4 regions of the Bacillus sp. JJ1533 genome follow, and region 1 is predicted to be linked to each of the others. Evidence: riboswitches for the same ligand, from Rfam matches in the RefSeq annotation. Region 1 holds a riboswitch; each other region holds the start of a gene.
What was found. Region 1 has a riboswitch for S-adenosylmethionine ahead of V7138_RS00035 (PLP-dependent aspartate aminotransferase family protein). Riboswitches for the same ligand answer to the same signal wherever they lie in the genome.
Positions count from the first base shown of each region.

Region 1 (3,172 bases):
AGATATTAAGGGATGGTAGCGTGTTTGAAGTACTTGACCGCTTGCAAAGTGAAGGGAAAATCCGCAATTATGGTGTAAGTGTCGAAACTGTAGAGGAAGGGCTAATTTGCTTGGGAAATCCTAACGTGAAGAGCTTGCAGATTATTTTTAATATATTCCGTCAAAAACCATTGGAAGCTTTAATTCCAGAAGCCTACAAAAAAGGTGTCGGCTTACTCGTTAGATTGCCACTAGCAAGCGGATTGCTAACTGGAAAATTTACAGCGAATCATGTTTTTGAAGAAGATGATCACCGTCGCTATAACGAAAATGGTGAATCATTCAATGTGGGTGAAACATTTGCCGGTCTCGGTTTTAAAAAAGGTGTGGAACTTGCTGACCAGTTAACATGGATTGCAGAAGGCCGAAGCTCAATGGCGAGTGCAGCCCTTCGTTGGATTTTAGACCACGAAGAAATAACATGTATTATTCCTGGATTCAAAAACGTCAAACAAGTTCAAGATAATTTAACCGCATTAGAGGAAAAAACTTTTTCAAATGAAGAAAAAGAAAGGATTCAACACTTTTACCATGAGCGTGTGAAGGATGTTATTAGAGGCGCTTATTAAATTTTTTTGACGAACGGATCCGAATGCTATTGACTAAATTATCAAAAATGTTTAACATTCTTATTATAAACTTTAATAATGAAATTCTTCTTATCAAGAGAGGTGGAGGGACTGACCCTGCGAAGCCTCGGCAACCAGCATATGTAAGCCCGGTGCCAAGTTCAGAGGATGTTTTTTATTCCGAAGATGAGAAGGTGGACGAATTCGAATATGTATTTATGGATATTCCTTGTACCCCTTCTGTTTTTTTACAGAAGGGGTTTGTTGTTTTATTTAAGAGAAAGGTGACCAAGGGTACCACTTTTCCTAGTATTAAATAAGTTCAGGGAAGTGTTAATTTTATAAATAAAAATATTTTTCGAATAATACATTGACTGAAAAAATAAACTATTCTATAATACTTTATATAATTCAAGAATTAACGTATTAGTGCGTCAATTTAATAAAGATTTCTTATCCAGAGAGACTGAGGGAACAGGCCCGAAGAAGTCCGGCAACCTTCAAGTGAAAGCTTGAAAAGGTGCTAATTCCTGCGGGTGCAAATGCACCTGAAAGATAAGATGAGGCCCCCTCTTCTTATGTTGAGGGGGTTTTTTTATAATAGCGAGCATCAAATCCTAGTAAACTTTTAAAAATTTGGAGGGAACATTATGACAAAACAATATGAAACTTATGATGATGAGACAATACTTTTACATGGAGGGCAATCCCCAGATCCGACAACGGGTTCCCGTGCAGTGCCGATTTATCAAACTAGTTCATTTGTATTCCATAACACTGACCATGCTCAAAGTCTATTTAGCCTTGATGAGTCAGGTAATATTTATTCTCGAATCGGTAATCCAACTGTTGATGTACTTGAAAAACGAATTGCATTATTGGAGGATGGTGTCGCAGCTGTAGCAACGTCATCAGGGATGGCGGCGATTGCTCTTTCCATTATGAACGTGGCGGAAGCAGGAGATGAAATTGTAGCAGCTTCTAATTTATATGGCGGAACTTATAACCTATTCGCTGTTACACTTCCTAAATATGGAATTAAGACGCATTTCGTTGACCCAACAGATCCTGAAAATTTTAGAAAAGCAATCACGCCGAAAACAAAGGCTGTATTTGCTGAAACGATTGGAAACCCAAGCTTGCATGTATTAGATATTGAAGCAGTATCAGCGATTGCACATGAAAATGGAGTACCGCTCATTATTGATAATACATTTGCATCTCCATATGTTTGTAAACCAATCCAATACGGTGCTGATATCGTGGTTCACTCAGCAACAAAGTGGATAGGCGGACATGGAACGACAATTGGTGGGTTAGTCGTTGATGGAGGACGTTTCAATTGGAACAGTGAAAAGTTCCCAGGTTTTACAGAGCCAGATCAAAGTTATAACGGAATAATATACGCAAATGAATTTGGAACTTTGGCGTTCAGTACGAAGCTTAGAGTTCAACTTTTAAGAGATTTTGGTTCTTCTTTAAGCCCACATAGTGCATTCCTATTGATACAGGGCCTTGAGACATTACACCTACGAATTGAAAAGCACAATGAAAATGCACTGAAAGTAGCCAAATTCTTAAAAGACCATCCTGCAGTTGAATGGGTTTCATACCCTGGCCTTGAAGAACATCCAGCACATGAACTAGCAACTAAATATTTACGTTCTGGATATGGTTCGATCGTAAACTTTGGCATTAAGGGTGGTAGAGAAACTGGTAAAAAAGTGATTAATAATATTGCGCTATGGTCACATGTAGCGAACGTAGGAGACGCTAAGTCACTTATTATACACCCTGCATCAACAACCCATCAGCAGTTAAGTGCGGAAGAGTTAGTAAAAACAGGAGTAAGTGAAGAGTTAATCCGTCTTTCAGTTGGAATTGAATCATACCGTGATTTAGTAAATGATTTAGACCAGGCATTCTATGAAGCGACGGGCATTTCATCAAAGGGTGAACAAAAAGGTGAAACAGCGGTTAACGATGAGGGAGTTATACGTTGGGCACTTCAATCTACATTTATTCGTGAAATCGTTGACGGCAAGGAAGTTCAGCGACCAAAACGAATTGCGGTTGTGGGACTTAGCGGTAATCCAGCGCGACCAAGCTACAGACTTGCACGTAAAATGCAGCGACTCGGCTATAAAATTGTCCCGGTTAACCCAAGAGAAACAGAAGTACTTGGTGAACAGGCTTATCCAGACTTAGCATCTATTCCGTTTGAAATAGATATTGTTCAAGTATTCCGCAGCCCTGAAGCAGCGATTGGTGTAGCGGCAGAAGCAGCAAAAATACAGCCCAAAGTTTTCTGGTTACAAGAAGGTGTTATTTCTCCAAGGGCAGTTGAGGTTGCGAAAGAAGCAGGTCTTGAGGTCGTTCAAAACAGATGTACGTATAAGGAAGCACAGCGTCTCAGAGGTTCCATTGTTACTTATGCCTGTGAAATTTAATACAGGTAAGGAATCAGATAAAGGACGGAATTTAACTAGGAATCTAACAAAATTAGCTGATGACTGATTTTACAATAAATAACTAAGGGATGGGTGCGTACTGCGAATGATGCT
Region 1 is NZ_JBALOV010000001.1:7,437-10,608, reverse strand. It holds gene V7138_RS00040 (aldo/keto reductase) at 1-608, shown strand, start outside; SAM riboswitch class I at 696-801, shown strand; SAM riboswitch class I at 1,059-1,170, shown strand; gene V7138_RS00035 (PLP-dependent aspartate aminotransferase family protein) at 1,259-3,058, shown strand.

Region 2 (3,172 bases), on a different contig from region 1:
TCTGAGATTGTCGATAAATGCTTCACTTTTGCTTGATAGCATAGCCTTACCTTCCTTTCAGTAATTTGTTTACCGGTATTGAAATTTGCTCCCATTCTTCGGAAATGATTTCTAATGCCTCTTGACCTTTTTCAGTCAAAAAATAATACTTCCGATTTGGACCTGATTCTGATGGTCTCATTTCTCCCAGAATGAGCCCATTTTTCTGGAGTCTTAATAAAATCGGATAAATGGTTCCTTCACTTACATCTGCTAAGCCAATATTCAGCAGTTTTTGCGAAAGTTCGTAGCCGTAGATAGGCTCTTTTTCGATTACAGCCAACACACATCCATCCAAGATTCCCTTTAACAACTGGCTCCTTATTGACATTTCATCATACTCCCTCCCCTAGTATGTTATACAAGGTAGTAGACAAAAAATAAAGTTAATCTCAGGTAGTTGGTAAAACAAGATAGTGGATTTAAAAAAACAACTATCTTGTTAAACAAAGTAGTTGTTTTTAGTGTAAAATTATTTCATTTTTTTGTCAATAGATTTTTTAAAATAGACACATTAAACGTTCCAGTTACTTCTCATCGTAAGCGTTAAGGGCATTCACACTATGTGCCAATGCAGCTCCTGCTTTTAAGGCAACAGCTACGAAAATAGCTTCTGAGAGTTCTTCTAAATCAGCTCCTGCTTTTTTTGCATTCTTCGTATGAAGGTCGATGCAATACGGGCAACCTGTTGTATGTGCGCATGCAACAGCAATCAACTCTTTGTCCTTTTCAGATAAGTTTTTCGCTTTGATCGACTTACTGTCAAAATCTATAAATGCTTTAAATGCCTCGCCATTCAAATCTGCAAATTCTTTCAGTCTTGCAAAATAGGATGCCTTATACAGTTCTTCATCACCATTTCCATCATATGCATTGAGTGCATTTACTCCATGCGCTAAAGAAGAACCTGCCTTTAATGCTGTCGCAACAAAAATTGCTTCTGCTACTTCTTCTTTCGTTGAGTCATTCTTTTTCGCATTTCCAACATGTAAATCTATGCAATATGGGCAACCCGTGATATGTGCAACAGCCACGGCAATTAGTTCCTTTTGCTTTACGGAAAGTCTTCCTGCGGCTAATGCTTGACTATCAAATTTAATGAAAGATTGAAAGATTTCTGGCGCATACTGTTTCAATTCTGGAAGTCTACCGAAATATTCTTTTCTGTATAAACTTGTCATTTGTAAATCTCTCCCTTTAAATTTTTCACCAAATTGAATATCATTTTCGCATGAATTTCACCTATGTTATAAATTCAAAAAACCCCTTCCGATGAGGAAGAGGCATTATGTATATCCACACTCATCTTTCAAGCGCATGCTTGCTGGAATTAGCACCTTGTTACATCTATCATAACGGTTGCTGCGGGATCAACGGACCAGGTTCCTCCCCCGACTCTTGATAAGAGAAAATGTATTTAATTTGGTATTATTAATTACCTTACATGAATGAAGAAGGGATTGTCAACTGAAATATTGGATTATTTTGAAAACCGTATCTATATCCTGAAAGGAATTACAAACCACCTATCCATAACGTAAACATGGTAAACTGCTCTGGTACCCAGCTTGGGTCAATATTGGCTATCCTTTTGTCCAATCTCATTTATTGGTTCAATGGCCACTCCTCTTGATTTTCCGCCATATCCCAAAACATGTACTCGAACAAGCTTGTTTTGACGACTATTTCTTCTAACGCTGCTAAATCTCGTTCTGGTTTTCCAGTTGTGATTTGATTGATGAGAGTCTTACAATCTTCTGCCAACGCAGTAAATTCATTGGACGAATACATTTTGACCCACTCTCCATAAAATTCATGGTTGGTAGCTCCTGGCCATTTTGCCAGTTCTTTTCCAATGAAGTTATAGCTCCAGGCACAGGCAAGGACAGCTGCGACAACATTTTCAACACCACCAAGTTGGGCCACATTCAACATGTAACTTGTGTATGAAGTAGTAGTTGATGCGGGCTTAGTTGCCTCAAGCTCCTCAGGAGATATTTCAAATTTTGCTGCATATTGGCGGTGAAGATCCATTTCGATCTCAAGTGTGCCATGTAAAAGATTTGCAAAAATAGACATCGTTTTTAAATCCGGTGACTTTGCGCTACCTAACGCAAATAGACGGGAATACTCAATCAGGTACACGTAATCCTGCTTCATATAATGCTTAAATTTTTCCTTCTCCAACCAACCTTCGCCGATTCCTTTCACAAAGGGATGCTCCAAATACGAATTCCAAATCGGCTCAACTCGATTCCATAAACGATCTGTAAATTGACTGCTCACTCTCATTTCCCCTTCCTTGTTGTTGACATTGGGGAGAAAAAAGAAGACCCACCACTAGTGAATAGAGATGGGTTCGGTAAATAATCGTTTTCACGAAAAAATTCCAACTCCACTTCCCTACGCTAGTGTTACCCAGATCAGGTTCAAAGGGTCGATATTTCTATCTCTCAGCAAATACATGCTCCCCTAGTCGAATTGCTAGATTATTAAGTTACTATATATTAGTTAAACATAGCCGGTGAAAATAAGCAAATGTTCGGAAGATTTTCAGCTATTCTATGTGCAAACAAGCAAAAAATCTTCCAAGAAGGAAGATTTTTTTATGTTAGATTCGGATACCCTTGCTGTCTTAATGCCTCGTACACTAATATGGCTGCTGTATTCGAAAGGTTGAGTGAACGAACATGTTGACTCATTGGGATTCTCAAAAAGTGATTTTTGTGTTTTTCTAGTAAATCTTTTGGTAAACCCGTTGTTTCTTTTCCAAACATAAAATAATGTTCCTTTGAAACATCACTGAAATCAAAGCCGGAATGTGTTTTTTTACCAAATGTCTCTATATAGTAAAACTCACCTTGATTTTTCGAAAAAAAGTCGTCTAATGAGTCATAATACGTTATATTTACAGAATCCCAGAAATCGAAACCCGCTCGTTTGATCATTTTTTCATCAGTTGAAAAGCCAAGTGGTCGAATTAAATGCAAGGCTGTATCCGTTGCAGCACATGTGAGTGCAATGTTTCCAGTATTAGCCGGAATATCTGGTTGATAGAGTACAACATGTATTGCCAAGATGGTCACTCCTCATTGTATTTTACCCTCCAAATTATAACATACCTTTGATAAAT
Region 2 is NZ_JBALOV010000013.1:152,514-155,685, forward strand. It holds gene V7138_RS07345 (HAAS domain-containing protein) at 1-42, opposite strand, end outside; gene V7138_RS07350 (PadR family transcriptional regulator) at 47-370, opposite strand; gene V7138_RS07355 (carboxymuconolactone decarboxylase family protein) at 567-1,220, opposite strand; SAM riboswitch class I at 1,339-1,447, opposite strand; gene tenA (thiaminase II) at 1,645-2,331, opposite strand; TPP riboswitch at 2,423-2,523, opposite strand; gene trmL (tRNA (uridine(34)/cytosine(34)/5-carboxymethylaminomethyluridine(34)-2'-O)-methyltransferase TrmL) at 2,646-3,116, opposite strand.
Region 2: linked by a shared signal. The riboswitch ahead of V7138_RS07355 (carboxymuconolactone decarboxylase family protein) and the one ahead of V7138_RS00035 (PLP-dependent aspartate aminotransferase family protein) in region 1 are both predicted to bind S-adenosylmethionine.

Region 3 (3,172 bases), on a different contig from region 1:
ACGACGTTTTGGATCGGCAGAAAGAGTCGTTTTTCCTGTTCCAGATAGACCAAAGAAAAGTGCAACATCCCCTTCTTGGCCTACATTTGCAGAGCAGTGCATGGACAGAATATTTTGCTCAGGAAGTACATAGTTCATCACAGAGAAGATTGATTTTTTTATTTCACCAGCATACTCTGTGCCTCCTATTAAAACAGTTCTTTTTTCGAAGGAAATAATAATGAAGGTTTCAGAGTTTGTGCCATCGGTTTCCGGGTCTGCTTTGAAATTTGGTGCACTAATGACTGTGAATTCAGGTTGATGTGTTTTTAAATCTTCTTCGGTTGGCCGAACAAACATTTGCTGCGAAAATAGATTATGCCACGCATATTCGTTGATCACTTGAATTGGCATACGTACTTTTTTATCAGCTCCTGCATACCCATTGAATATAAAAATTTCATCTTTTTCCTTCAAGTATGAAAGTACCTTTGTGTAAAGGTTTTCAAATACAGCTTCAGAAATAGGTTTATTTACCTTACCCCAGTCTATTCGATCCTTCGTAGATGCTTCTTCTACGATGTATTTGTCTTCTGGTGATCTTCCTGTGTATTTCCCGGTAGTTGCACATACAGCCCCAGTCGAAGTAAGGATTCCCTCTTGTCTAGCGAGTACTTTTTCAACTAAAATAGGAACAGATAGGTTATGAAGTGCATTTTTTCCATTCACTAATTCTAATAGCTGCTCATTTGAAACTTCAACTGAATTCATGTAAAACCATCCTTTATTTTTTTTTATATAATCAAATTTTACAATTAGTATAACACATTAATAAAAATAGTCTATACTATTTAACGTATTTTACGTAACATATGTATAAAAAGTGCGTGCATAATCTAAAATAGTTCTTTATAATCCATTTGTTTTTAAAATTTGTCTTTTTCATAAATTAGCGTGATACACTTCAATATCAAATTTTATTGAAATTAGGTTGACATGAAAAGGATGACTGCGTTATGATATTTCATTGAACGGATACTCTCTTATCCCGAGCTGGCGGAGGGACAGGCCCAATGAAACCCGGCAACCATCACTTTTCTTGCATGGCAAATGAATTTTTGTGAAACCTATAAATAATAGGTCTCCTTTTCAAAAAGTGATAAGGTGCTAACCTGAGCAAGGCATGACCTTGATCGATAAGAGTGAAAGGCGAGATAAATGATAATACCTTTCCTCAAATAAGCAGGGAAGGTTTTTTATTTCTGTTATGAGAACCATTCATGTTTTAATCATGTTACTTATAGCGTTTATTTGTGTACATCACAGATAACTACTCAACGTATGCTGTATTATACTAGAAGGTTAATATAGGATAGAAAATCGTGAAGGTAACAATACTAAGGGAATGAGTACCGTATCAATGAATGTCAGAATTTGAAGATTATCAAATTCTGAATCCGAAAAAGGAGGAAGCGTTTGTGACAACTAGACGCCGTTTATTTACTTCTGAGTCTGTTACGGAAGGCCATCCAGATAAAATCTGTGACCAAATTTCAGATTCTATTTTAGATGCCATCTTAGCAAATGATGCAAATGCACGCGTAGCGTGTGAAACTTCTGTTACTACAGGTCTTGTACTTGTTGCGGGAGAAATTACAACCTCTACATATGTAGATATCCCAAAGATTGTCCGTGAAACGATTAAAGAGATTGGTTATACTCGTGCAAAATACGGATTTGACTATGAAACATGTGCAGTTTTAACATCGATCGATGAGCAATCTCCAGATATTGCGATGGGGGTTGACCAAGCGTTAGAAGCTCGTGAAGGTCAAATGACAGACGCACAAATCGAAGCAATTGGTGCAGGGGACCAAGGCTTAATGTTTGGTTATGCTTGTAATGAAACGAAAGAGTTAATGCCTCTTCCAATTTCATTGGCTCACAAGCTGTCACGCCGATTGACGAAGGTTCGTAAAGATGAGATTCTTCCATACTTACGTCCTGATGGAAAAACTCAAGTTACTGTTGAGTACGATGAAAATAATAATCCAGTCAGAATTGACACAATTGTTATTTCAACTCAGCACCATCCGGAAATCTCATTAGAACAAATTCAACGTAATCTAAAAGAACATGTCATCAATCCAGTAGTTCCAAGTGAATTAATTGATGAAAATACAAAATATTTTATTAACCCAACTGGGCGTTTCGTAATTGGCGGTCCACAAGGTGATGCTGGCTTAACTGGCCGTAAAATCATTGTTGATACGTATGGTGGTTATGCACGTCATGGTGGTGGCGCATTCTCAGGTAAGGATCCAACGAAAGTTGACCGTTCTGCTGCATATGCTGCGCGTTATGTTGCGAAAAACCTTGTTGCGGCGGGCTTAGCTGATAAATGTGAAGTGCAGCTTGCGTATGCAATCGGTGTTGCACAACCAGTATCTATTTCTGTTGATACATTTGGAACTGGTACAGTGTCTGAGGATGTACTTGTAGAATTGGTTCGAAACAATTTTGATTTACGTCCTGCTGGTATTATTAATATGCTGGATCTTCGTCGTCCAATCTATAAGCAAACTGCTGCATATGGTCACTTTGGCAGAAACGATCTCGATCTGCCATGGGAGCGTACCGACAAAGCAGAAACACTCAAAGCACAGGCTGTAAAATAAGATAAAAAAGCTCACCGATTTGGTGAGCTTTTTGGTTCTTACTTCATTTTTTAGTGTCGAGTTCAAGGCGCCGTTCACTTTTCTTTTTGTAATTGTTTATAATGCTTACCTTTTTCCACATATTCACGGCGAATTCTCGCCATGTCCTTCTTATCGTCGTCGTTTAGTTCACGAATTACTTTAGCAGGTCTCCCAAAGGCAAGTGTGTTTGGTGGGATTTTTTTACCTTGTGGAACAAGGCTTCCAGCCCCAATAAAGGCACCTTCGCCAATCTCAGCCCCATCCAGAATAATCGAACCCATCCCGATTAGGGCATTTTTACGGATAATTGAGCTATGGAGAATCACCTGATGTCCAATTGTGACATCATCTTCGATTATCAAAGGATTGTTTGGACTTTGATGCAGGGTCGAATTGTCTTGAATGCTTACTCTTTTTCCAATCAAAGTTGGTGCCACATCACCCCGGATAACGGTATTAAACCATATATTTGTTTCTTCCCCAATTTTTACGTC
Region 3 is NZ_JBALOV010000006.1:92,969-96,140, reverse strand. It holds gene pckA (phosphoenolpyruvate carboxykinase (ATP)) at 1-750, opposite strand, end outside; SAM riboswitch class I at 1,020-1,182, shown strand; gene metK (methionine adenosyltransferase) at 1,458-2,657, shown strand; gene V7138_RS04005 (gamma carbonic anhydrase) at 2,732-3,172, opposite strand, start outside.
Region 3: linked by a shared signal. The riboswitch ahead of metK (methionine adenosyltransferase) and the one ahead of V7138_RS00035 (PLP-dependent aspartate aminotransferase family protein) in region 1 are both predicted to bind S-adenosylmethionine.

Region 4 (3,172 bases), on a different contig from region 1:
TAGGTAAATTATACCATATCAGTTCGATAATTAACCTCTTTACGCCTAGGTCTATAAAAAAGGTGCATGACCCCCATGCGGAAACGTTTATCCGTAAAGAGAACAGGCACCATCAACTGTTCATATATTCCAAAATGTTAGAATCCATTGTAATGGTGTAAGCTCACTCCTATTTTTCAGACAATTTTATTGAAATGTTGGATAAACGACATTTCTCCATTTCTATTGGTACATTCGTTTTTTTCCTCCTGTTACTATAAAGTCACAAAGCAATTGCAAACCAATTTTATTAAAAAATGAGAGGAGAATTTAACATGAATATGCAATTTGCAAAAACACTTTTGGACCATTTTAATTATGATGGGCAGGATAAGGCCTTGGCGATGTTTGCAGATGATGGTGTATTTGAGGACTTCACGATTGGATTTCGCATGGAGGGTAAGGAGCAACTAACCTCCCTTTTCCGTGGATTCTTTGACCCTGACCAAATGAAACATACGTTTAATGCCCTTAGTTACAAAGGTAACGAGAATGGTGGTGCGATCGAGTACACATGGGAAATGCAAACGAAGGAATTTATGGGGGTTCCAACAAACGGCCAACTAGTAAACCTTCGTGGAACTATGGTAATCACCTTGAAGGATGGAAAGATTACGAGTCTTATCGACTACTATGACGCTGCTAGCGAAATTCTTAAATTAAAGGAGAATACTCAACCAATTCAGGCTAAAGAAAATAAAATCACTCGATTATTCAAAGCTTTATTTAAACGAAAAGCAAGCTAAGCTATTTATTTTTTAAACGTGTGCAAGAGCCAAAATATCATCTTATACAAGTATTGAGAGGAGATTTAGTATGAATATACAATTTGCAGAACAACTTTTAAATAATTTCACCTATGAAGGACAAGAAAAAGCTTTAAATATGTTTACGGATGATGGTGTTTTCGAGGATTTTACTTTTGGATTCCGCAAGGAAGGTAAAGACCAACTAACTTCCCTATTTAGTGGATTCTTTGATCCAAGTCAGATGAAGCATACGTTCAAGGCACTGAGTTATAAGGGTGACGAGAATGGTGGTGCTATCGATTATACATGGGAAATGCAAACAAAAGAGTTTTTGGTACCTACTTGGTGTAGGTATAATATATATAGTTCAATAAGGTTATCAAGAGTGAACGAGAGTCCTGGCTCAATGACTTCACAGCAACCTGCCAATAGGTAAGGTGCTCCAACCAGCAAAGCAATGCTTTGAATGATGACGATCGGCTTAGGCTCTTTGTTGCGTTCATACGCAATGAAGAGCCTTTTTCATTGCTTTCATTCTTGTACTTTATTGATTTAAAGTTTAGGAGGAAAAAAGATGAATACTTCGGGATTTATAAGAGAAATGATGTCAAAAAATACGGTGGGAGAAAAATTTTTGATTCAGGTTGCGACTTGCATTGAGCAAGAGCTGCAGGAATGGGATCCAGATTTTAAAGTGATCGTAATGAAGCTCAAAAACTATGAATTGGCTGTTACATGTACACAAGAATCTCTCCAACTTACAATTACAGAAACAGAGATAAAAACCCTTCAACAAAGAGATCCGTATGCCCTAGATCGAAAACTATGGAGGGTTCTAGAGCAACAAGGCCTTCAGATCAAACGAGGTTCAGGAAATTATTTAGGATATGTATTTATGAAAAAGTAGGATATTTATGGCCTAACCCCAAGCACAGTAATGCTTTAATGCACTGGTGGCAGGCCCATCATAGTACTTTTGTGTCACTGGTCACATATGTACCTATTTGTCTATCAAATTGTTATATTTCTCATCTCACTGGTTCAACCAAAAATCAAACTAAAAATACGTTCATACGCATCATAGATTTTATTTGCCTCTTCAGGTTGTTTGAACTCATCTTGATATTGACCGACAAACAAATCTAATTCACGAAAATCAATCAAAATATTTACCAAAACTTTTGGAATTTCCTCCCACGAATAAATCTCGTCAATAATACGTGTTAATTCATGGTAGATTCTTTCAAATTGTTGTTCATCCATTCCTTTGCCAGTTTGAAGTTTTTTAAAAAAATTTCCGTTTTCGTTGATTTTCTCAATCAACCTGACAATCACTCTGGCTCTTTCGGGTTCTATTTCTCCTTTATCTTTCGTACATCTTTGAATCAGCTTTTTGGTATTTTCGGCTGCGTTCTTAATACGGACTGATTCTTCACCACCATATATTAAAGAAAAGTTGTACAGTTCATCGTATAGTCCAACTAAAGTATGGACGACTTCTCCCGGAATACTTGTACGATTCTCCCATTCATCCGCACAGACGGTGAGAGCCTTAACTAACCTTTCATACTCCTTTTCATGGAATCCATTTCCCATTCTTAGTTCTACGAGTAAATTTATTTCTGACTGTTCAAAGGCGTCTATGATCTCTTTGTCTTTCACAATCTCACTCTCCTCTGAAAAGGTCTTGGAAAAACAAGGGGCTGTTGCAATTTTTCAAGGTGAAGTGTTGGAACCATCTCTCTGTTCTACTTTTTAACAATCGGTATATAAATATCAAAATGCGGATCACTAGGGTCGCGTTCCACTGGATAATGTTCATGTTTTATTGGCATATATGAATCATAGTAAACTACACCTGGTTCCCTAAATGCGGTATAATCGCTATCAAATAACCATTCATGTAGGTCGGTATACGTCTTTTGTATATCCTCCCCTTTGTGATGTGTTGTCTTCACATAAGTCAATTGAGGAACCTTTATTTCTATCATCCCATCAGGAATTTCCTGACTGTTACTTACTTCATATACTGCATAATGCACGAAACCATTTTCAATTACATGATAAGAGAGTCCTAATTGAACATGGGGGTTCAGCTTGTCATCTAACTCATTGGCACGTTCTTCTATTTGCCGAATAACGTTTTTTAATTTAGGGACAATCTCAGAGAATGTCCCTTCCCACTTTAATCCTACTGCCCGATAGCCAGGTAATGTAACAATTTCATAACCCACTTTATTTCCTCCTTCTCAAAAAAGTGTCGCAAGTTTACTAGTTTACAATTTCAATAACTATGTAGCCCATCTACTCATTATTTTATCATCTTCAATAACCTAATACATATTGTAAAAACGAGGGGACTGTTCAGCATTTTAAGTGAATCG
Region 4 is NZ_JBALOV010000003.1:70,735-73,906, forward strand. It holds gene V7138_RS01355 (nuclear transport factor 2 family protein) at 315-785, shown strand; SAM riboswitch class I at 1,162-1,264, shown strand; gene V7138_RS01360 (hypothetical protein) at 1,363-1,695, shown strand; gene V7138_RS01365 (hypothetical protein) at 1,830-2,450, opposite strand; gene V7138_RS01370 (GyrI-like domain-containing protein) at 2,537-3,022, opposite strand.
Region 4: linked by a shared signal. The riboswitch ahead of V7138_RS01360 (hypothetical protein) and the one ahead of V7138_RS00035 (PLP-dependent aspartate aminotransferase family protein) in region 1 are both predicted to bind S-adenosylmethionine.